DNA from 4 places in the Sphingobacterium sp. 40-24 genome. Region 3 is predicted to be linked to each of the others. Evidence: riboswitches for the same ligand, from Rfam matches in the RefSeq annotation. Region 3 holds a riboswitch; each other region holds the start of a gene.

Region 1 (5,755 bases), on a different contig from region 3:
TCTTACGATCCCGATATTCCTTTGAATATTACGTACAGTCGCGTAGGAAAAATTCATGGCCAGATCAGCGAACAGCAGGAACAAATCAGGTCTCTTCTGTTTCGAGAAAAAAAAATCATAAGCCAACAGTGGCATAAAAGCAATTATTGGCTCAGTCAGGTTTATGGATTAATTGACCTCCATGAGTTAATTATTGCGCTTGATCATGACTACGATGCAATTCGCAAAAATCTTGCAGACACGGGCAGCCTTCCCATAATTCGTCACACAATCAAATTATTAGCGTTAGAAATCGATAGCTTTTCACAACCCAACAAGAGGTTCCGGTATGCACATCAATTATACCATAATAACTTTAAAATTAATGCCCTCTTACGGGATTTAAAAGAAATTCAAGAACAACAGGCCGATCCAGCAAAAGGTATATTATGTTCGATCATAAGCAACATCGAAGCAATTATTGATGTACTCAACAGAATCCAGGTCGCTTTTTATCAAAATCAGGAAATTCAGGATAAGATTGACACCAGCGAGTACCAACAATTTATCAGTCGACCATTACGTAATCTCGCTGATCTAAAAAGTAAACTCCATCTGAATAATCCGCTTTTTCGATTTGCGGTTCGGATGGCTCTTCTTTTTGGAACAGGTGCATTGATCGGTATTTTATTTTTGGATTTTAAATATACCTATTGGATCTTACTGACGATCGCTATTGTTGCCAGGCCAGCATTTTCAATGACAAAAACCCGTAATATAGAACGTATTGTCGGTACATTCTCGGGTATTATAGTTGGTGTGTTCTGCTTAATTTCTATTCATTTTCTTCCAGCACTCCTAACCATAGCTGCATTGGGTCTTTTTGGATTCTTTTTGTTCAACCGATCTAACTATATGGTCAGTGTCATCTTCATTACCTTGGGAATTGTGATTGCACTCAATCTGTTCGAAGGCAACATCAATCTCATTTTAGGCAGCCGAATACTTTTCACACTGATTGGAGCATTCTTGGCTATAGCGGGTTATTTCTTGATACCTGTACGCCAGAGCACAGGCATGGTTCAGCTGGCAAAAGAGGTATCCCTTTACAACGCGCATTATTTCCAGATCATCAATAACCGTCTGTCGGACGAAAGACAAAGTTCGTTTGATATACGACTGGCTCGTAAAAAGGCGCAGACCGCCATGGCCCTGTTTTCAGACGCCATTAATCAAATGAAAAAAGAACCCGAGCACAAATGGATGGATTGGTCACATATTCACCATTTTCAGGCACTCGCATATCAGGTCAATTCCCATTTGGTGGGCCTCTCGCTATCGTTAAACAAAAAGACGAATCGCCACCTCGCCTATGATATCCATAGTAGAATCGATGCGCTTAAACCTCTCCTAACAGATTTAAATCAAACTGCAGAACGGATCAATTTAAAGAAATCATAATACCCGATTGACAGTTACTTTTGCGGTTTCATCGGAAGATATGCGATGCCAATCGGCATGTTATTCAAAATTCCTTTAACTAAAAAATACCATTTCTTTTGCTTTAATAAAAAAAGAGTTTATATTTGTGTCGTCTTCGAAAGAAGATTTCTAATCAACACCTCCCTTCATCAGTAGGTCTTGATTTATAAAGAAGTGGCGAGAGACTGGCTCAATGACCCACTGGCAACCTTCAATTTGTTTGAAAAGGTGCCAATTCCTGTCCAAAACAATATCGTTTTGGAGCATATAAATGACATAAGACAATGATTATTAAATTACTGAAGTCCATTAAAAATTCAGGTTCAACACAAGTGAACCGCACGATAAGCGAAAGTGTAACCCATCGTACAATTGTATCGATGCGAATGCGAATGCGTATGCATATGCACTTCCATGCTTGTTAAAAATCATTTCCGTTTTCTTGGATAAAGATTTAACAGCCCCTTCAAGGAGGTGTGTATGCTTCTCTTTTTACTTTGCAATTTCTTTTTGAACCCTTAAAATCTGATATATTATGTCTTCAAACAAAAATTTAAAATTCGAAACTCTTCAGGTTCACGCTGGCCAAGTCGCTGACCCTACTACGGGATCTAGAGCAGTTCCTATATATCAAACAACATCTTTTGTATTTGAAAATGCCGAACACGGCGCAAACTTATTTGCATTAAAGCAGTTCGGTAATATTTATACACGGATTATGAACCCTACTACGGATGTTTTCGAACAACGTATTGCGGCACTGGAAGGTGGAGTTGCAGCTGTTGCTGTTGCATCCGGCCAGGCGGCACAGTTTATAGCTTTAAATAATATTTTGGAAAGTGGTGACAATTTTGTTGCGGGATCCAACTTATACGGCGGTACATTCAACCAGTTTAAAGTTTCTTTTAAGCGCCTAGGCATCGAAGCTCGTTTTGCAACAGATGCCGAAGCCGATAAAATTGAAGCGCTCATTGATGATAAAACAAAAGCAATCTATGTTGAAACAATCGGAAACCCAAGTTTCAATATTCCCGACTTTGAAAAAATTGCTGCTGTAGCAAAAAAATATGAATTACCATTAATCGTTGACAATACTTTTGGAGCCGGAGGTTATTTATTTAAACCTCTGGAGTATGGTGCAAATGTGGTTGTTGAATCGGCAACTAAATGGATCGGTGGACATGGCACAAGCATTGGCGGTGTCATCGTCGACGGCGGAAACTACAATTGGGGCAATGGAAAATACCCGCAATTTTCCGAACCATCTGAAGGCTATCATGGTTTAGTGTTTTCCGAAGTTTTCGGTGAAAGCGGACCATTCGGAAATATTCAATTTGCCATTCGGGCGCGTGTGGAAGGGCTCCGGGATTTCGGACCAGCACTCTCCCCTTTCAATTCATTTTTATTATTACAAGGACTTGAAACCTTGTCTTTGCGGGTGCAACGCCATGTAGACAACACTTTAGAGGTCGCAAAATGGCTTGAGGCGCATCCACAGGTAGAAAAAGTAAACTATCCGGGATTAAAAAGCTCTCCGAGCTTCGCTAACGCACAAAAATACCTTAAAAATGGCTATGGCGCGGTACTTTCTTTCCAGCTTAAAGGTGACGCAGCGCAAAAGGCCAATAGCTTTATCGACAGCTTAGAATTGATCAGTCATTTGGCCAATGTTGGTGATACGAAGTCATTGATTATTCATCCAGCAGCTACAACCCATCAACAATTGAGTGATGAAGATCAAGCCAATGCCGGAGTCTTCAAAGGCTTATTACGTCTTTCTGTAGGAATAGAGCATATTGATGATATCAAAGCTGATTTACAACAAGCTTTTGATAAAATTAAATAATCAGATTTTTTCGGCTTAAAACTTAAACGTAAAATGAGTAAGCATATATATCTGCACCCGGAGCCTTTTGTATTTGAAAATGGAAGAGAGCTTACTGATTTACAAATCAGTTATGAAACATTTGGCAAACCCAACGCAGATCGCAGCAATGTGATCTGGGTTTGCCATGCATTAACGGCCAATGCAGATGTGCTGGATTGGTGGTCCGGTCTTTTTGGAACAGGTGAGTTGTTTGATGCAAACGATTATTATATTATTTGTGCCAATGTCATAGGATCAGCATATAATAGCAGTAATCCGCTATCTGTAAACCCAGCAACCGGACAACCCTATTACCTATCTTTCCCCGAATTCACAGTGAGGGATTTGGTTCACGCACATCAAGTCCTTGCGGACCACCTGGAAATCAAACAAATAGAGATCCTTATCGGGGGGTCATTAGGCGGTCAACAAGCATTGGAATGGGCCGTATCGCACAGTATAGCCATCAACCATCTCATCGTGGTTGGAACAAATGCCGTCCACTCACCATGGGGTATTGCATTCAATGAAAGTCAACGTCTGGCCATTACAACTGATCGAACCTTTTACGCCAATCACCCTGATGGTGGAGCTAAAGGATTGAAAGTTGCACGCGCTATGGCACTGTTGTCTTACCGCAACTATACAACGTATGCCAACACGCAAAAGGAAGATGATAACGAAAAACTCGATCATTATAAAGCATCCTCCTATCAGAACTATCAAGGTGAAAAATTGGTGAAACGCTATAATGCGTACAGCTATTACTTCCTGACCAAAGCAATGGACAGCCACAATTTAGGTCGGGGAAGACGATCTATTGAATCTGCTTTGGCGAGCATTGATTGTCCAACTTTAGTCCTGAGCGTTAATACAGATTTGTTGTTTCCGCCACAAGAGCAACAATTCATCGCGCAACATGTTCCCAATGCCCATTATCAAGAGATTGAATCGACCTATGGCCACGATGGCTTTTTGATCGAAACAAAAAAACTCACAAAAATCATTAGCAGCTTTCTGCGGGAACAAAAAGAATACATAAACGAATTAGTATAAGAGAGTAAATAATATATAAGAGAATTTAAGAAGAGATATGAGTAATAAATTAACAATAGGGATGTTTGGGTTTGGTGTCGTAGGCCAAGGTCTTTACGATATCATCAAAACCAAAGATCTTAATCTGGAGATCAAGAAATTTGTCATTAAAAACGGAGATAAAAAACGCTCGCTACCAGCAGATTTATTTTCTACCGATGCCGAAACAATTTTAGGTGACCCAGAAATTAATACTGTTGTCGAACTAATCGATGATGCCGAAGCAGCATACCAACTAACTGTTCGTGCTTTGAAATCGGGGAAAAATGTGGTATCTGCCAATAAAAAAATGATTGCCAGCCATTTGGAAGAGCTGGTTGATATCCAACATGAATACGGGACCAGTTTATTATATGAAGGTGCCGTTTGCGGAAGTATTCCCATTATACGGAATTTAGAAGAATACTATGACAATGAATTACTGCATTCTGTCAGCGGTATTTTTAATGGATCTTCCAACTACATTTTATCTAAAGTTTTCAACGAAAATCAGCAATATACAGATGCTTTAAAGAAAGCACAAGAACTTGGTTTTGCAGAAACAGATCCAACGCTGGATGTAGGTGGATTTGACCCCAAATTTAAGGTATGTATTGTTGCTTCGCATGCGTACGGTATCTATGTCAAACCAGAAGATGTGTTCAATATTGGTATTGATAAATTGGGACAGCAAGATATTCGTTTTGCGAAAGAAAAGAACCTCAAGATCAAATTGATACCGACGGCAAAAGAGATCGACGGCGACAAAGTTGTACTTTATGTATTACCACGCCTAGTAGGCAAAGACAGCATGCTCTATAATGTAGAAAATGAGAACAATGGAGTATTGGTGAAAGCGGCCTTTGCAGACGAACAATTTTTCTATGGTAAAGGAGCAGGTGGCCACCCAACAGGTTCTGCTGTGCTATCGGATATCGCGGCTCTTCGCTATGGATACCGCTATGAGTATAAAAAACATTTAGAATCCAGCACATTAAATTATAGCCAAGATTATTTAATTAAGGTTTATTTGAGATATACAGATGATACACTGATTGAAAAGTTAAATTTCAGTGAAATCACAGAACGATATTACGCACCAGATTTCAAATATGTCATCGGACATATTAATCTTCAACAAATCGCAGCCCATAAAGCTGATTTGGATCAAGAGGGCAATTTTATTGCTGAAATCGCGTAGGCAATCAACAAACCAACCTACCTTGAAAATAGCCCCGAATGGGGCTATTTTTTTATCTTATATTTAGTCACCTTTCAACTTGAGATCTAAAATCCCACCTTCCACCAAACGTTCAAAAGGAAGTTGCCAACCTTTCCACAGGCGATTATTCA
Region 2 (5,755 bases), on a different contig from region 3:
AACTTGAAAATGTTGACCTCGATTTTTCGTCAAACCTGAAGGCGATTGAAGATCGGATTAAAGGAAAACAGGAAATTAAGAACGGGAACGAAAAGGAAAACAAGAAAGAACGGAAGAACAGCCGAAAATAATCTCACCTTATTCGTATAACAGTTTTTATTTTGAACGAAGTCCAATAAAGAAGCCCTAGCTGAAATTTCAGCTAGGGCTTTATCAATATAGTTTAAGAATTATTCTGCTCTTAAGATTTTCGCAGCCTCAACCATAGACTCTAAAGCCGCTTTGGTTTCTGGCCAAGCACGAGTTTTCAAACCACAGTCAGGATTAACCCAAAGTTGTTCTGCTGGAACTACTGCTTTTGCTTTGCGCAATAGATCTACCATCTCATCTTTGCTTGGAACACGTGGTGAGTGAATGTCATAAACACCTGGACCAATATCATTTGGATATTTGAAATCACCGGCGAAAGCATTCAATAATTTCATTTGAGAACGTGAAGTCTCAATCGTGATAACGTCGGCATCCATTGCAGCGATATCTTCGATCACATTATTGAACTCAGAATAACACATGTGTGTGTGAATCTGTGTATCGTCTTCAACATTTGATGAAGAGACACGGAAAGCACGTACTGCCCAGTTCAAGTAATCTTTTTGATCAGCTTTACGTAACGGTAATCCTTCACGGATAGCTGGTTCATCGATTTGTATGATTTTGATACCTGCTTTTTCCAAGGCTTGTACTTCATCCAAGATCGCCAATGCAATTTGGTAAGTCGTTGTTGAGCGCGGTTGATCGTTACGTACGAAAGACCATTGTAAGATTGTTACAGGACCAGTCAACATACCTTTAACCGGACGATTTGTCAATGATTGTGCATATGAAGACCAACGGACAGTCATATCTTCAGGACGGTATACGTCACCATAGATAATCGGAGGTTTTACACAACGTGAACCGTAAGATTGTACCCAACCATTTTGTGTGAAAGCGTAACCAGCCAATTGTTCACCGAAGTATTCAACCATGTCATTACGTTCGAATTCGCCGTGTACTAATACGTCGATATCCAATTGCTCTTGAAGACGGATGGTGTTTTCTGTTTCTTCTGCGATTGCTTTATCGTATTCTGCCTGCGTAATAGCACCCTTTTTCAGATCTGCTCTCCATTTACGAACATCTTTCGTTTGTGGGAATGAACCGATAGTTGTGGTCGGGAACGCCGGTAAGTTGAATTTCGCTTGTTGCGCTGCTTTACGGTCTGCAAATGCTGAAGTGCGTTTTGCATCGTCATCAGTAATATTGCTTGTACGTGTTTTAACCTCTGGTTTGTGGATCAATGGAGAGGTACGACGGCTTTCAGCAGCCGCTTTGTTCGCTTCGAAGCGTTTTGCTGTTTCAGCATCAACTTCTCCCTCCGCTAGTACGGCTAAGTCTTTTACTTCAGCTAATTTTTGTTTAGCAAATGCTAACCAGTTTTTTACTTCAGCTGGTAGCGATTGTTCATTGTGTTCATTGTCTAAGTCAAAAGGAACGTGCAACAAAGATGAAGAAGGAGCTACCCATACACGGTCTTTTCCTAATGCATCAACAGCCTGTTTGATTTTAACCAATGATTTTTCGTAATCATTTTTCCAGATGTTACGGCCTTCAACAATACCTAAAGATAATGTTAATGAAGCAGGAACTTTAGCCAATACCGTATCCAATTGGTTTTCACCGCGTACCAGATCCAAATGTAAAGCATGGATAGGTAGGTTAACTGCGATATCTTCGTTGTCTTTTAAAGCTTCGAAGTAAGTCGTTGCGATTAATTTGATATTTTTTGCTGCTGCAGCTAATTTTTCGAAAGTAGGTTGATATAAAGCTTTTACTTTAGCATCTAAATCCAATGCTAAGAAAGGCTCGTCAATCTGAACATATTGTGCACCAGCATCAGCTAATTTAGCTAGTATTTGCTCATATACTGGAATAAGTTTATCCAATAAATCGATACGGTCGAAGCCAGCTTCTTTTTCTTTACCGATCAAAAGGTATGTAATAGGACCTAATAGAACTGGTTTAGTATCGATGCCCAATGCTTTTGCTTCGTTGTATTCATTTAAGAATTTTTCGGAAGTCAATTTGAATTCTTGATCTTTTGTGAATTCTGGTACCATGTAGTGGTAGTTCGTATCCAACCACTTGGTCATTTCCATTGCAGTCACGTCGATTCCTTCTTGTTGGAAACCGCGCGCCATGGCAAAATATAGATCTAAACTGTAATTGTTGTCTACTTTATTCAATAAAGAATGGTAGCGAGCAGGAATTGCACCAACAGTGAGGGTTAAATCCAATACTTGATCGTAAAAAGAGAAATCATTGGAAGGGATCAAATCTATTCCAGCATCTTTTTGTGTTTTCCAATTGCCTTCACGAATTTTTTTTGCTGTGTCCAATAATTCCTCAACAGAAGATTTTTTAGCCCAATAGGCCTCATTGGCTTTTTTCAATTCGCGGAACGCGCCCACACGAGGGTAACCTAAATTGTTAGTCAATAACATAATGAATGTTTTTAATATTTCTTTTTCAACTATATTTCTTGCTAGAGAGAGAAGGACACACTAGAATTTGGTGACTTCGGCTTATCATTCCCATATCAAGTAGGGTAGAATTTAGCACCTTGTCAAGGGACAGGTTGCTAAGGCTTCATCGGGTCTATTCCCTCTGCCTTTCTCTATAAGCGACGCTAAGTTAGAACATTTCTTTTTGAAATGCAAATTTTTTATAAAAGTGCGTCAATTTTTTATATTCTACTAAGGATGAAATTGTTTTGTTCTTTTATTTTCATCCACGAATTCGAGTAAGTCACGCTTGAATACGTGTGTAGCATAAAAAGGGGAATGACTATATTTTTCATTCCCCTTTTTTTAGCTGACCAAAAGTTTGTAACCTTTTCCGTGCACATTGACAATTTCAACTTTGCTATCTTCTTTTAGATATTTACGAAGTTTACTGAGAAATACATCCATACTTCTACCCGTAAAATAGTTATCATCATGCCATATTTTTAACAACGCTTCTTCCCGGGTCAGCACATCATTTTTCTTTAAGCAAAGCAAGCGGAGTAGTTCAGCTTCTTTCGTGGAGAGTTTTTGCATCTGTCCTTTGTAAGAAATCTGCTGACTTGTATAATCAAAGAAATAATCGCCAATTTCAAATTTATCCGCAACCACTTCTTCTTCTTTGTCTCGAACACTGCGTTTCAGCAAAGCATTGATGCGGAGCAATAATTCTTCCACTCGAAAAGGCTTGGTGATATAATCATCTCCTCCTAGCTCAAAGGCTTCGGTCTTATCTTCCATCATCCCCTTTGCTGTGGCAAAGATAATAGGAACAGTATTGTTTGTTTTTCTGATTTCACGTCCAACTGTAAATCCGTCCTTTTTTGGCATCATGACATCAAAAATACAAAGGTCGTAGTTATTTTTTTTGAATTGAGAAATCGCTTCATCTCCATCCGTGCATAATGTGACGTCAAATTTTCCCTTTAATTCGAGATAGTCTTTTAAAAGATCCCCCAAATTAGGATCATCTTCTGCTAATAATATCTTTTGCATAATGAATATATTAATTTTCACCAATGTCCCTTGATGCTGATAAATCAGCCTTCCTCAACCTTTGAAATTTTTTAAAGAGGAAATATACAAAAAAGGAACGTTTTATTTTTTAATAGGCAAAATTACTTCAAAGGTCGTGCCTTTATCTTTTTCACTTTTAACTGTAATTTTTCCGTTCAGCCTTCTCAGAATGTCCTGTACATAACTTAAGCCAAGGCCAAATCCTTTGACATTATGAACATTCCCAGTTGGAATACGGTAAAACTGGTCGAAAATCTTTTGCAGGTGATCCCGGCTCATCCCAATACCATTGTCGGCTATGGTGACAACAATGGTGTCGCCAACATTTTTTGAATTGATGTTGACATGTAAATCTCCTTTGCTGTACTTGATGGCATTATCCAAAAGATTGTAAAATACATTGGAAAAATGTAACTCATCACCAACGACAACATCCTTGGTCGCTGCAAGATCTATACTGAATTTCCCGCCAATATTTTGCATCCGTAGCTGCATACTGTCCGTTACTGCCGAAACAAGATCATTGATGCATACTTCTACCTGGTCGAGTTTTAGCGTTTCTTTTTCTAGTCTTGCCAAATCGAGCACACGTTCAATATGATTTCCGAGTCTAACATTTTCGTCGTAGATGATATTAGCCAATTTCTGAACGCGCTTGTGGTCGGCATTGATGTCTGGATCTTTAAGTGACTCACTGGCAATCATAATTGTTGCAACAGGTGTTTTAAACTCATGCGTCATGTTGTTGATGAAATCCGTCTTCATTTCCGAAACTTTCTTTTGTCTGAAGATGATAATCAGTGTATAAGCAAAACACCCCACCAACAAGAAAAGCAGTGCCAGCATGGGCAGCAACAGATAGCCCATATTATCGGCAATTATCGCCTTTTTATTGGGGAAATAGATGGTTAATTTTCCTGGCGCAGCACCGATATCACCTTTAAAAAGTGCCGTTGAGTATTTGGTTGTATTTGTTGGGTTATTTAAAGCGGCTTCGTTTAAAATATTATTTAGTAATATATTGTTTGTGCTCCATATTTCAATATTGAAAGGAGCTTTAATGTCGCGTTGAGCCAACTCCTCTTTGATAAGTTCTTGAACGATGATCACATTCAATCGATCCTTTAATGGACGTTTAGCAAGCTCCATTCCAATAGCAATATCTTCGATGTAGTCTGCTTTTTTGCCGCCCAGCATGGCAACGGAATCATATACATTAAAGCCACTCCACGCGTTTTTTCTGTTGAGGATATCCAATCTTTTTTCCAAATCAGAAATTGTTTTCGCAAGTTTCGCATTCTCTCTTGGAGGTAATGTGGCTACCCGGAATTTTGTTTGTTGATTGACCAGTGGGTCCATTAGGGGGATAACAAACCGCGTGCTATCGTCCTTCCCATTGATCTGATCATCTACCTTTGAAGCATTTAACATGATAAAAGCCTGTACCAAATTATCGTCGGTAAGCTCATTTGAAACAGAAAATTTGATAAATTTCTGGTACTCCGGTCTTTTGATGTATGTTTCGTAGAATGAATTTTTGATTTCAATTACATTTGGATACAATGCACGTAATTGGTCTTCTTGCTCTTTAAAGTTTGAGAAAACAACATGTTGTTTGTTTTTTAATTCTTCAATTCTATACTGTATTTCGAGTTGCTCGGCCAAAAGACGTTGTTTGGCCTGTTCCTGCTTGGATTTTTCAATGTTACGCTCCTGTTGAACCTTAGCGAAGTCAACTACCTCCCGTCGTTCAAGCTTACCGGCAACAGCTGTAATCGCAGCATTGACGGACTCATCAAATAATTGAGACTTTTGGCGATAAGAATCTCTCAGAAAATAGAATTGCATGGCCAATACCCCAATTAGAGCGAGAGACATCAGTCCAATGATTAATACAATGCTATTTTTCTTCATTAGTATTGGGTATTAAATAAATGTATTTTGAATATATCAAAAAGTTTATAGCGCTCAGTTTATTTACCATTTGCGTATTCATCCCTTATGCCATGTGAGCGGCCATTTAAGGTGCGATAGCTCATTTTTTCTTAAATTGTTACAAATATAAAGATGCTAATGTGTTTTGTAGCTGTTTTAACAATGTTTAACAGCAATCTGTTTAAATATAGATGCTGTTC
Region 3 (5,755 bases):
AGCGTTATTAAAATGTCGTTTGTACATGAAAAGTTTTAGCAAAAATAGATATCAGGATAATAGAACATTGACGGTGCAGTATCCCGATGGGATCTGGCAGTTGATTGCATCTTTCATTTTTGGAGGATTCTGTTGGTATCTGGGCTATCGGGGCGCCTTGGCGGAATGGCTTTTAGACTGGCCGGTCACCTATAGCTATCTATTTTTTGTATTGATGGTAGCGATTATTTTCTTTTATATAAGATTGGTTATCATTATATTGGACAAAAAGCAGAACTGGCTGGTTAACCCCGAAAAACGCGCCGGTATGCAATTATTTTTTTGCTGCATACTTCCGACACTTTTATTGTTCTGGATCATTGGCCCAGATCCACAGGCGAAGGATGAATGGCTGCTGTTTCCTTTAATGGTCATATTTAGCGGCATTTTGGTCCTGAATATGTCCTATACAGTTTATTTCTATGTCGCTGTTTACCACAGGCAAAAACTCATAATTTTTGAACAGAAAGAAACTATCCTCCAGCAAGAATTAAGAACGAGAGATCTCCAGGAGCAGATTGAGCTGCTTTCTCCGGGTATCGAAGAGCTGAAAGAGATCCTGGAAACAGCAGGGGAAGATAGAGATGTGGATTCCATGGATGAAATAGATTTAACCATGTGCAGATCCATGGATCTGGAACAGGAAGTATTCCTGCTCAATAATAAAATCTTGTCCCAAAAGATATCCTATAAGGATATCGGGATTTTTACTTATAAAAATGGTATAGTCAGCCTTTATTTAAGAACTGCGATGGACGAAAATCTGACTTGTGGTGAGCAGCGCAGCTTAAAGGAAGTTGTTAATATCACGAAGGGATTTGTACAGAAGATTGACCGGGATAAAGCCATACCCTTGGATATGATCCAAGCTTGCCAGCAACTGAAACGGGGCCGATTGCGTATCGTGCTCAAAATACCTTTTGAGGGACGGTACTATTTTGAGGTGTCCGACAAGATTGCAAAGCATATCAGGGAATGGGTCATGTTGCAGGTGCCAATAGAAAAAGAGCAATAAAATATATTAGGTAAACTTTAATAGATAGATTATGGAAAAAGTAAGGGACAATACCTGGAAATGCCGAGCTACTGGTAAAGTTGGATTTCCTTCTTTAATTGAGGCGCAATGGGCAATGCTTCACTTTAAGTTCAGATCCCGGATGAGAAACAAACTGGATGGTAAACGTATCAAACACAGGATGGGTAAAGACGCCTGCAAAAGGGCCTATTATTGTAAGTTCTGCAAAGGTTATCATATTACCACCTGGGAAAAAGGTCACTTTAATGATTATAAGGCCAAAGCCGAATCCTGGGAGATACCGAAAGTATTAGGAAATTGGAATTATTCGATAGAATAATCCCGTGGTCTATTTTCTATTCCAATTTTTTTCCTCTATAATATTCATTCCAGTTATCCTTCGCATAACCTTTACCCAGATATTTAAATGTGAAAGCAGTTGCATCCTTTATCTCTTGACCAAAATAATAGACTTTCCAGCTATCTTTACTGTATCCGTCACCGAGAAGAACAAAGCTTTGGGCGGATACATTTTTTATTTGATTGCCTCTATAATAAACATTCCAGCTGTCTTTGGCATATCCTTCATCCAGTATTTTAAAGCTGGGCGCAGAGACATCTTTAATCTTAACGCCACGATAATAGGCATTCCAACTATCTTTGGCATATCCCCAACCAAGTGATTGGAAAGAATGTGGCGATACATCTTTAATCTTAACGCCACGATAATAGGCATTCCAGTTGTCTATTGCATAAGCATTGCCGAGGTCTTTGAAAGATCGTGCATCGACACCTTCGACCATCTTATCCCTGTAGAAGATCCGGTTGCCTATGTTGACATAATCGTTTTCTCTGTCATGTCGAAACGTCGTCTGAGACGTAGATCTTTTATTGTGACGACCTTGTTGAGCAATACTTTTCCCCAATATACATAGCAATGCAAAGGAAATAACAAGCATATTTTTTAAGTGGATAAAGGCCATAATGTATCTGTTTTATAATATGATATTTATATTGAATCCCTCCTTTATGACCAAGATAATTCACCGAAGGTTTAATCATTTTATCATTTTATTTCTCGTTATCCTTATCCGTTTCAAATGCAACTATTTTGGAATCCAAATATTTTTTTGTATATTGCTGGTTATGAGTTTTAAAGAAAAATTAGAGAACTGGCGCACGTCAATCAATCGCGCCGGTAGTGGTGAGGAATTGTATATTTTGCTTTTGAACTATAAAAGGTTTATCAACAAAAATTGGGTGGACGATTTTGGCGATCCGGGCAACTGGAAATCGGAATTAAATCAGGTCATCAGCAAAGTAAGAAACAAGGTGGATGTAGCAGATATCAGAGCCTGCCAAGATTTATCGTCCTATCAGGACGATGCCCGGCAGACCGCACATTCACTCAATCATACGTTAAAATATCATCACTCATTGACAAAAGGGTAGGCTAGGCCTACCTTTTTTTGCCGATAACGATTACTGTAAAGGAATCAGGACATTCTGTTCCAAGCGTACAGGGACATGCTTCACCGAGGTAAAACCGTCTTCCTTGGAAATGATGTTGGAAAGATCCAGTCCTCTTTTGGAGAACGTACTGATCAAAGCTGTTCTAAAGGTTGCTTTGGCTGAACCCCAGCCTTGTCCTAAAATCGTGTCATTGTTGAGCTGGATCAGTTCATCTGTTGAGTAATAACTGAATTTTTCCAGTAAGTGTTGGTAAAGATTTGTTGTAGTAGCCATACAATTTAAAAATTTAAAGGATTAAACCATAAACTGTATCCAGATCTTGTTGGGAAAATAATCGTTCTGTGACGTTTATTTTGGTCGAAACCCGTATTAATTTACCACCGCGGTGCCTCCACTCGGTTGGTATTGCATCATGCAATTCTGAATACTCTACAAATATAGTAGATTATTTTTTATAATAAAAAATATTTTTGTTTTTAAGGGTAAATGAGCGCTAACAACAGGAATAGGGAGGTCAAAAGCGAGGCGCGTTGTTGGCTGTGATTTGGTTATGAAGCGGATAGCTGGGCGAAAAATTTATCATGTTACTGTAATCTCATCGAAAATACTTTTAAAAACAGAGATAAGACAATACTTTTGCGCCATGAATAGAATTGCGGAAATTAACGAATACATTGCTGCCGAACGCGAGGTATTATTGCAACACCCTTTGTATCGTAAGATCAAAACGATCAAGAATCTACGTTCTTTTACAGAAGGGCATGTGTACGCTGTATGGGATTTTATGTCTTTACTAAAAGCTTTACAGATTAAATTGACCTGTACGACTTTACCTTGGTTTGCGAGTGAGCATCCATCAACACGCTATCTAATCAACGAAATTGTATTGGCTGAGGAATCGGATGAATACATTGATGGCCGCCGTTTGAGCCACTTTGAGATGTATCTGGACGCCATGGATGCCATGGGTGCCGACCTTCATCTGGTCAACAAATTTATTGCTCAAGCCAAAAAATCGAACAACATATTCGATGTCATTGCAACGACCACATTGGACAAGCGGATCAAAGACTTTTTGAATTTTACATTCGAAGTGATTGCTGAGGGCGAGGTGCATAAAATTGCCGCAGCATTTACATTTGGACGCGAAGATCTTATCCCGGGAATGTTTACCTCTATTTTGGAAGAGATTAAAACAAACTTTCCTACAGCCAATCTGGATAGCTTTATTTATTATTTTCAACGCCATATTGATCTTGACGGCGACGAGCATGGACCGTTGGCGATGCAGATGATCACAGATCTTGCCAAGGACGATGAGGTTAAATGGACGGAAATGAAAGAGATCAGTAAAATTGCGCTACAAAAAAGAATCCAGCTGTGGAATGCAATAGAAGATTCCTTATATGGATAATCTATTATTATACCATCGAGAAAGGCCTTTCAAATCACGATTTGAAAGGCCTTTTTTATGTGCTGTAAAAAAGGATATTGTAAGGACTTATTGGCAGATATTGGTCTTTTTGTTTGAATTGATGAAAAAATGTCTTTTTTCCATAACATATTGGCGTTTGTGAAGAAATCCAAGTTCCAATAAGTGTCTAAGTTTGCAACGCAAAAAAATTACATAGCACACGTGAACTTTTTTCCTCCCTATTGGGCAAAAGGCATACTAACCATGGGATTGTTAGTATGCGCTATTTCGGACACCTTCGCCCTCGATTCTTTGCGCATGTCCCTGAAAGACATGATCGACAAAGCGCTACAGAACAGTAAATACATCGAGCAGTCTTATTTGCAGCTCAAAGAAACTGAGGTGGCAGTACAGCAGCAACGCATGGAGTTGCTGCCCAAGATTTCCGCCAGAGCTTCTGCTAGTTATGCAAGTAATATGCCTGTGTATGACCAGGGTCTTTTAAATAAACCTTCCCAGCATGATATCATTCATTACTTGTACGATAGCGGCCTGGATTTTTATCTGAACCTCTACAATGGGCATCGGGACCTAATGAAAATTGAGTCCAAAAAATTGGAAAATGAGCTGGCCAGAATCGATTGGAAGAATGCCGCAGCGCAGACGAAATTGGAGGTTTGCAATCTTTTTTTGGATTTGGAACTGTCGTATAGTAACCGATCTTTAATTGAGCAGGATATCGCTGATCAACGGGCACAGCTCAGGGAGATTGAGCATCTGTATAAGGCGGGTGTTGTATTGCACAGTGACGTCTTGCGTATTTCGTTGGAGCTTTCGAAGCGGGAACTGTTGCTCGTGCAGATCGGTCATGATATTCAGGCTGCAAATCAGAAGCTGCAGCTAATTGGTGGTATTACTGCGGAGATTGTGCCCCTGCCCGAGCAGTTTCAGGTGGAAAACCCCAGCTATGAAGCGCTTGTTGCCGAAGCGCGAAGCCATGCTTTTTCCCTCCTAAAATCCGAACAGGAAGTGGTTTTGAAGAAGTTGTCGGTCAAACAGGCGCGATCAAATTATCTTCCTGAGTTGGGTTTGACCAGTACATTCACCTTTGCCAATCCACAGGTTTTCTTGTATCCCTATAATCCCAGCTGGTATAATCTGAGTATCACAGGGCTCAAATTAAACATACCGATCTCGGCAATTTATCTCAATAAAAACGTGGTGCGCGGAGCACAGATCGCATTGGATCGACAAGAGGTAAAACACCATCATGAAGAGGAGATTCTGGAAAATCAGCTTTTACAGGCCTTGTTGGATTATCAATTGGCTATTAAGCAGCAGGAGGTCTGTCAAAACAATAAGGCGTTGGCGCAGGAAAATGCACGAATTATAAAAAACAGGTATTTTAAATCATCGGCTTTGATTACAGATCTATTGGATGCTGATATGCAATACCTAAAAACACTTTTTGATCTTGAAACCGCACATATTGCGATACAGAAACATTATTATTTTATCGAATTTTTGAAGGGTACTATCTAATGAAACCTAAATCACGAAGAACAGTTGTGGAGGCACAACTCACTCGAATCACCAACTGGTTGGCCGGAATTGTCTTGTTGGCCTTGTTGTTATGGGGCGCTCAAGCATTATGGATGCGACTGCGGTATACCTACACAAATGATGCACAGGTAACACAGTATATCAATCCCATTGTTTCTCGGGTAGGAGGATATGTGGTTTCTGTGCATTATCACGATCATCAATTGGTTAAACGGGGTGATACCTTGTTGCTTATAGATAATAAGGAATAT
Region 4 (5,755 bases), on a different contig from region 3:
CGGCATAATTGATGGCGTCCGACATCGCATATACGCGATCGGGCAATTGATCGTATGCTTTTTTTGCCACCTCCCCAGCTTGTTTGACCTGGCCATTGGCTAAAAGCATTCGGGCAGCTTTTCCAAATATATCACGGGCGTACATGCTTGCAAAGCGGAACGAATCTGTATCCAAGTATTGTGCATTTTTAACATTACCCCAATGATACGTATGCATAATATTGCTATATAACGCCTCCATATTAACTAGCCCACCCTGCTCACTTCGTTTTCCTGTCGACTGATCTGTAGCAGTGACAGGCATCAATCGAGAAGTAAAGCCCTCATTGACCAGGTATTTATCCAGTCCCAACTTAATATCACTTGGCAGCATATTCGAAAAATATATCGGTCTGTCCCAATGATTATTTTCAAGCACGGATAACAGGGTTAAATCCGACCTGGTCAGATGATCATTCGGAATTTCCCATTCCATTGCAGAAACTATAGCTCCCTGAAAATACGCCGGAACCGCATTTTTCTTAACCACCTCGTCTTTATCAATGCGCAATTGGACTTTCTTGGAAGGGAAATAGTTTTCCATATCACCGGAATTCAGCTGAACTTTATACTCCGGATCATCCGATGTGACAAACTGCAATAACTGCTGTATATCTACCGCATTGTCAAGTTGTCTATCTACGAAAGGGATATAATCACGAACGCCTTTTTTCGTCTTTTCAGCGGGAATCGTCACGGGGAGCCCTGCCGCTTGATACGTGGGTTGTTTGGCCTGTTGCATATACCAATCGCCTGTGAGATAGCTTAACACGACAACCCGAACATCCGGACGTACGCCCTCTACTTCTTGCAAATACCATACAGGAAATGTATCATGATCGCCATAGGTAAATAGAATAGCATTTGGAGCACAGGATTCCAAATAATTGCGTGCCATATCCCTTGCCAACGATTTCTCGGACCGATTATGATCATCCCAGTTTTGATGAGCCAAAATAATAGGGCCTCCCAACAGCGCAAAAGAAATACCTGTCGCTAAAGCGTAACGTGTTTGTACAAAACGGTTGAAAAACCGAACAAATGCTATTACTCCCAGCCCAATCCAGATCGCAAAAGCATAGAAAGACCCCACGTAAGCATAATCTCGTTCCCGGGGTTGCATAGGAGTTTGGTTGAGATAAACTACGATCGCTACCCCCGTAAACACAAACAGCAAGGTCAGTACCAAGGTATAAGGTTTATTGTTTCGGTACAGCCAGATCGCACCAGCTATTCCGAGTAGCAATGGAAGAAAAAAATAAGTGTTCCGGCTCGGGTCATGCTCCTGCGATCGAGATATTTTATCTTGCCCCCCTAAACGCCAATTATCCAATGGTCTGATCCCCGACAACCAGTTGCCGTCACTATAGGTCCCATATCCTTGCCTGTCATTCTGTCTACCCACAAAATTCCATAAGAAATATCGGGTATACATATCTCCCAGTTGAAAATTAAAAAAGAACTTAAAATTATCGGAAAACGTTGGCTGTTGCCCTTCTTTCAAATTGAGGTAACTTCTGTAATAAGCTTGATGGCTTCCATCTTGGCTATAGATACGCGGGAAAAAGGTTTCCTTATCAAATTGATATTTGTCTACCTGTGTGAAGGGAACATACTCCGACTTATCTTTCCGATAGCTCGTCTTACTATCGACGCCAACCACTTGCGAGTCATAATAAGGTCCTTTGAGTAACGGTTCCCGTATATATTGTTCACGGCTCAAATATCCTAAAAAAGAAAATACATTATCCGGCGCATTATTGTTCAAGGATGGATTTGCTTTCCCACGGATCATGACCATGGTGTAGGAACTGTATCCAAATAAAACAAAACAAAGAACCAGCAAGGCTGTATTGAGTGTATATTTCTGCTTTTTATAGGAATAATATAGACCGTAAATTATCAATCCCCCCAATAATAGGCACGAGAAAAAAATTCCGGTACCAAATCCCATTCCCAATGAGTTCACAAATACGAGATCCACTTTAGCCGCTAGACCGACTAACCATTGAATAATTCCCCACAAAACGGCCCCCAAGATCAGCACTCCGACGAGGAAAGCTTTTATTGTCCCTTTCGCATTAACCTGTCGCGCTCTTCGGAAATAAACAACCATCGCGATAGCCGGGATTGCTAAAAGATTTAATAGATGCACTCCGATCGAAAGCCCCATAACAAAAGCAATAAAAACCAGCCAACGATCGCTACCGTCTTCATCTGCACGGACTTCCCACTTTAAAATTGCCCAAAATACAACTGCTGTACATAAGGAAGACATTGCATAAACTTCAGATTCTACTGCCGAATACCAAAATGAATCGCTGAAACTAAATGCCATTGCACCGACAACTCCTGCGCCGAAGATCTGCAGGTAGGTTGACAAAGAAGCTTGTTTGTCTTTGTTGAGTAGCTTTTTAGCAATGGCGGTTATTGTCCAAAATAAAAAGGTAACAGTAATTCCACTGCAAACTGCAGAACCTATATTCATCCAATAGGCGATCTGCCCCTTATTCCCTAAAGCGAGATTAGAAAATATATTCTGAATAAGAAGAAACAATGGTGCTCCCGGTTGATGTGCCACCTCCAATTTATAGGCACAGGCTATAAATTCACCGCAATCCCACCAGCTTACCGTCTTTTCAACTGTAGCGATATATACACAGGTGGCAATTAGTCCGCAAGCAAAACCGAGTAGAGAATTTAATCTATTGTACGTCATAAGGTCAATTGGTCTATTGTTAAAATCCTTTTTAGCACTTTAAGTTAAAAAGTTATCCTGACTCCGACACACGAATTAACACTATTTAACACCAGTACCTGACTGTAAACAGGCTATTCAACACTGAATATAGAGATCGACCTAAACCACGCTGCCGAGACTTTCAACCTATTTCAGGCTTTCACAATGAATTATCATAAAAAAGGGAGCTTATCTGCTCCCTTTTTTATCATTTTATGAGTTAGGCTAGTTTTTCAACAATCTTCTTTGTTGGACCAGGATTACTCATCGTATAAAAATGTAATACCGGAGCGCCAAATTTAATCAGCTCCTGACACTGTTGTACCAACCACTCTTCACCTACCTGTCTGACGTCGGCATTCGTTTTACATGCCGCGACAGCGTCACTCAGTTCCTCTGGAATATCTAAATGAAAAATTCTTGGCAAGGTCACCAATTGCTTTTTTGTTGTCAGTGGTTTTAATCCCGGAATAATGGGCACATGGATTCCATTGTCCCTACATTTTGTTACAAATTCCTTGTATTTTTCAACATTAAAGAACATCTGAGTCACAATAAACTCTGCTCCCATATCGACTTTTTGTTTCAGATATTTAAAGTCAGTATTGAAATTTGGAGATTCAAAATGCTTTTCGGGATACCCGGCTACTCCGATGCAAAAATCAGTCTTTTCCGACGTGATAATGTCTTCATGCAGATACTTTCCTTTATTCATATCGGTTACCTGTTCCAATAGGTCTGTTGCAAAAGCATGTCCACCATCGGTTGGTATAAAATCGGCATCGCCCTTACGTGCATCACCCCGCAACACCAAAACGTTATCTATCCCCAGGAAGTTCAAATCGATCAATGCATTTTCAGTTTCCTCTTTTGTAAAACCCCCACATATCAAATGTGGCACCGCATCCACTTTATATTTATTCATGATGGCCGCACATATCGCCACTGTCCCAGGACGTTTACGATAGGAAACACGTTCCAGTAATCCACTCGCATGCTCTTTATAGATATAATCTTCCCGATGGTAGGTGACGTCGATAAAAGGAGGTTTAAACTCCATCAGTTCATCCATGGTTTTAAAAATACTTTGGATGCCCTGCCCTTTCGCCGGTGGCAATAGCTCAAAAGAAAACAATGTTTTTCCTTTGGCATTCTGGATATGATCGATAATCTTCATTAAAAAACTGTTTTTAGTTTGGTTGGCTTACATCGAAACGCACACGTCGAGGAATCGTTTATCTACATGTAACTTATCTTTCCCACATGGAGTAGGGTAGAATTTAGCACCTTGAACAATACAGGTTGCTAAGGCTTCAACGGGTCTAGTCCCTCGGCCTTTCTCTATAAGCGTTGCTAATATCGTTTTAAAAAATCAAAAGACAAAAATTATTTTTCGAAAAGGCAAAAATAGCAGCAAAAAGACTTCAATAAACGATGTTTCAACGTCACTTTAGCTTTGTATCCATGCAACGACAGGATTCTTCACCATACCAATAGTTAAAGACCTAGAAAAACCAGTAGAATTAACGATCGAGGATCATAGACAGCGAAGAGATTGACTATGCCACAAGAACATTGGCTAAAGATTAGCTGCCAAAGAATTTCGTAAATTTTTGAGATAAAATGTGACCAATAAGAGTCCTTTAACATGGTACTCCTCTTTCGATCCATATTTAAATCCGTCAAATAAATAGTGATAGGCGACTAATGCCTCTTTTTCGTTGTAAAATAATTCCTTCCAAGAATCAGGAACATCTGCCCATGCCTTGAGCACAATGCCATTCTCGGCATAAATAATTGGTGATTCGACACCATCCATTCGATAATCGTGATGGGTGCCAGAGCTTGATATGTGTTGGAAATAAGCGATAGAATAATCTACGAAATTCAAGGCCCTCGCTTTTATCTCCTTTTCACTTTCTGATTTTACCGGAGCATTTCGCCATAAATTCACTTGGCTATCAAATTTACTGGGCGTTTCCCGGATAAGGGTTTTATCTAACACAAAGTTGATATAAAGTCTTTCACTAGTGGGTATACGTGCTGAGCTAAACTGTGAAAAATCACCTCTCAGCTGAACAAAATCTTTTTTTATTTTAACAATATCCAAAGCGACACTACCTTTTTTCTCATCCGTCAATTCTAATCTATCACCGTCAAATTTGTACTTACCAAAGAGTAAGATATCATCAATCGCCATGACAAACTGGTCCTTATCATGAAGCGAAAGAAAGGATCGGTATAGAATAGGATCATTACCATAGGTATCTGCCTCCACATTTTGGGGAGATTCTCTTTTTAATTTATGATACTCATCATTTGGATAGCCCAATATCATTTGGTAGTTACCTTCAGGAAACTCCTTTTTCTTCCCAAAGAAAGTACACGAAGACAATGAGAGTGTGAATAACAGCAGTAATAACGGTTTCAAAATCAATTAATAATTATGGCCAATAGTAATATTAATATATAAGGACCAAGATAAGAAATTACTGCAATAGTAAGTATAGGATATTCAATTGAATAAGCTTGGGGATATGTCTATTCCTTATACAGATCGACCAATCCCTCAGGCAATTCAACTTCAATGATCTCCTCTTCGCCATCAATTCCTAAGATCAAATCGTCGGACAGCGGAAACATCAGTTCTTTGCCATCCATATCTACTGTGGCGACAAATTGTTGTGGGAATTCCTGAACATCTGTTATTTGCCCCAGTTCGCCATGGTTTTCATCGATCACTAAAAATCCGATTAAATCAGTATATCTAAAATCATCCGGGTCTCGCTCGGGCATTTTATCATTGGAAAGATATAGCTTTTTACGAACGAGTACCTGAGCCTTATCGATATGATCCACATCCTCAAATGTTACATAAGCAGTGCTATTTTTTTGAAATTTAATGGCATCAACAAAATAAGGAACAAGCTTTTTGTCCACTTCTACAAAGACAACATCGATATCCAAACTCTCGTA

The links. A riboswitch is a leader RNA that binds a small molecule or an ion and turns the genes downstream of it on or off. The one in region 3 is predicted to bind S-adenosylmethionine.
Region 1: it holds a riboswitch for S-adenosylmethionine, as region 3 does, so the genes downstream of both, BGP15_RS05855 (O-acetylhomoserine aminocarboxypropyltransferase/cysteine synthase family protein) here and BGP15_RS14205 (5-oxoprolinase) in region 3, are expected to answer to the same signal.
Region 2: it holds a riboswitch for S-adenosylmethionine, as region 3 does, so the genes downstream of both, metE (5-methyltetrahydropteroyltriglutamate--homocysteine S-methyltransferase) here and BGP15_RS14205 (5-oxoprolinase) in region 3, are expected to answer to the same signal.
Region 4: it holds a riboswitch for S-adenosylmethionine, as region 3 does, so the genes downstream of both, BGP15_RS07615 (methylenetetrahydrofolate reductase) here and BGP15_RS14205 (5-oxoprolinase) in region 3, are expected to answer to the same signal.

What each region holds. Positions count from the first base shown of each region.
Region 1 is NZ_MKWH01000017.1:3,527-9,281, forward strand. Features, by position in the region: gene BGP15_RS05850 (FUSC family protein) at 1-1,440, shown strand, start outside; SAM riboswitch class I at 1,623-1,735, shown strand; gene BGP15_RS05855 (O-acetylhomoserine aminocarboxypropyltransferase/cysteine synthase family protein) at 1,997-3,307, shown strand; gene BGP15_RS05860 (homoserine O-acetyltransferase family protein) at 3,341-4,384, shown strand; gene BGP15_RS05865 (homoserine dehydrogenase) at 4,422-5,603, shown strand; gene BGP15_RS05870 (GH92 family glycosyl hydrolase) at 5,667-5,755, opposite strand, start outside.
Region 2 is NZ_MKWH01000055.1:210,746-216,500, forward strand. Features, by position in the region: gene BGP15_RS20225 (hypothetical protein) at 1-131, shown strand, start outside; gene metE (5-methyltetrahydropteroyltriglutamate--homocysteine S-methyltransferase) at 231-2,543, opposite strand; SAM riboswitch class I at 2,622-2,725, opposite strand; gene BGP15_RS20235 (response regulator transcription factor) at 2,910-3,599, opposite strand; gene BGP15_RS20240 (sensor histidine kinase) at 3,702-5,534, opposite strand.
Region 3 is NZ_MKWH01000036.1:3,476-9,230, forward strand. Features, by position in the region: gene BGP15_RS14185 (hypothetical protein) at 26-1,054, shown strand; gene BGP15_RS14190 (hypothetical protein) at 1,086-1,394, shown strand; gene BGP15_RS14195 (DKNYY domain-containing protein) at 1,411-2,037, opposite strand; gene BGP15_RS14200 (hypothetical protein) at 2,201-2,506, shown strand; gene BGP15_RS14205 (5-oxoprolinase) at 2,537-2,800, opposite strand; SAM-I-IV-variant riboswitch at 2,867-2,960, opposite strand; gene BGP15_RS14210 (DUF3050 domain-containing protein) at 3,171-3,941, shown strand; gene BGP15_RS14215 (TolC family protein) at 4,206-5,483, shown strand; gene BGP15_RS14220 (HlyD family secretion protein) at 5,483-5,755, shown strand, end outside.
Region 4 is NZ_MKWH01000021.1:173,782-179,536, forward strand. Features, by position in the region: gene BGP15_RS07610 (glycosyltransferase family 117 protein) at 1-2,758, opposite strand, end outside; gene BGP15_RS07615 (methylenetetrahydrofolate reductase) at 3,000-3,956, opposite strand; SAM riboswitch class I at 4,027-4,129, opposite strand; gene BGP15_RS07620 (hypothetical protein) at 4,359-5,210, opposite strand; gene rimM (ribosome maturation factor RimM) at 5,321-5,755, opposite strand, start outside.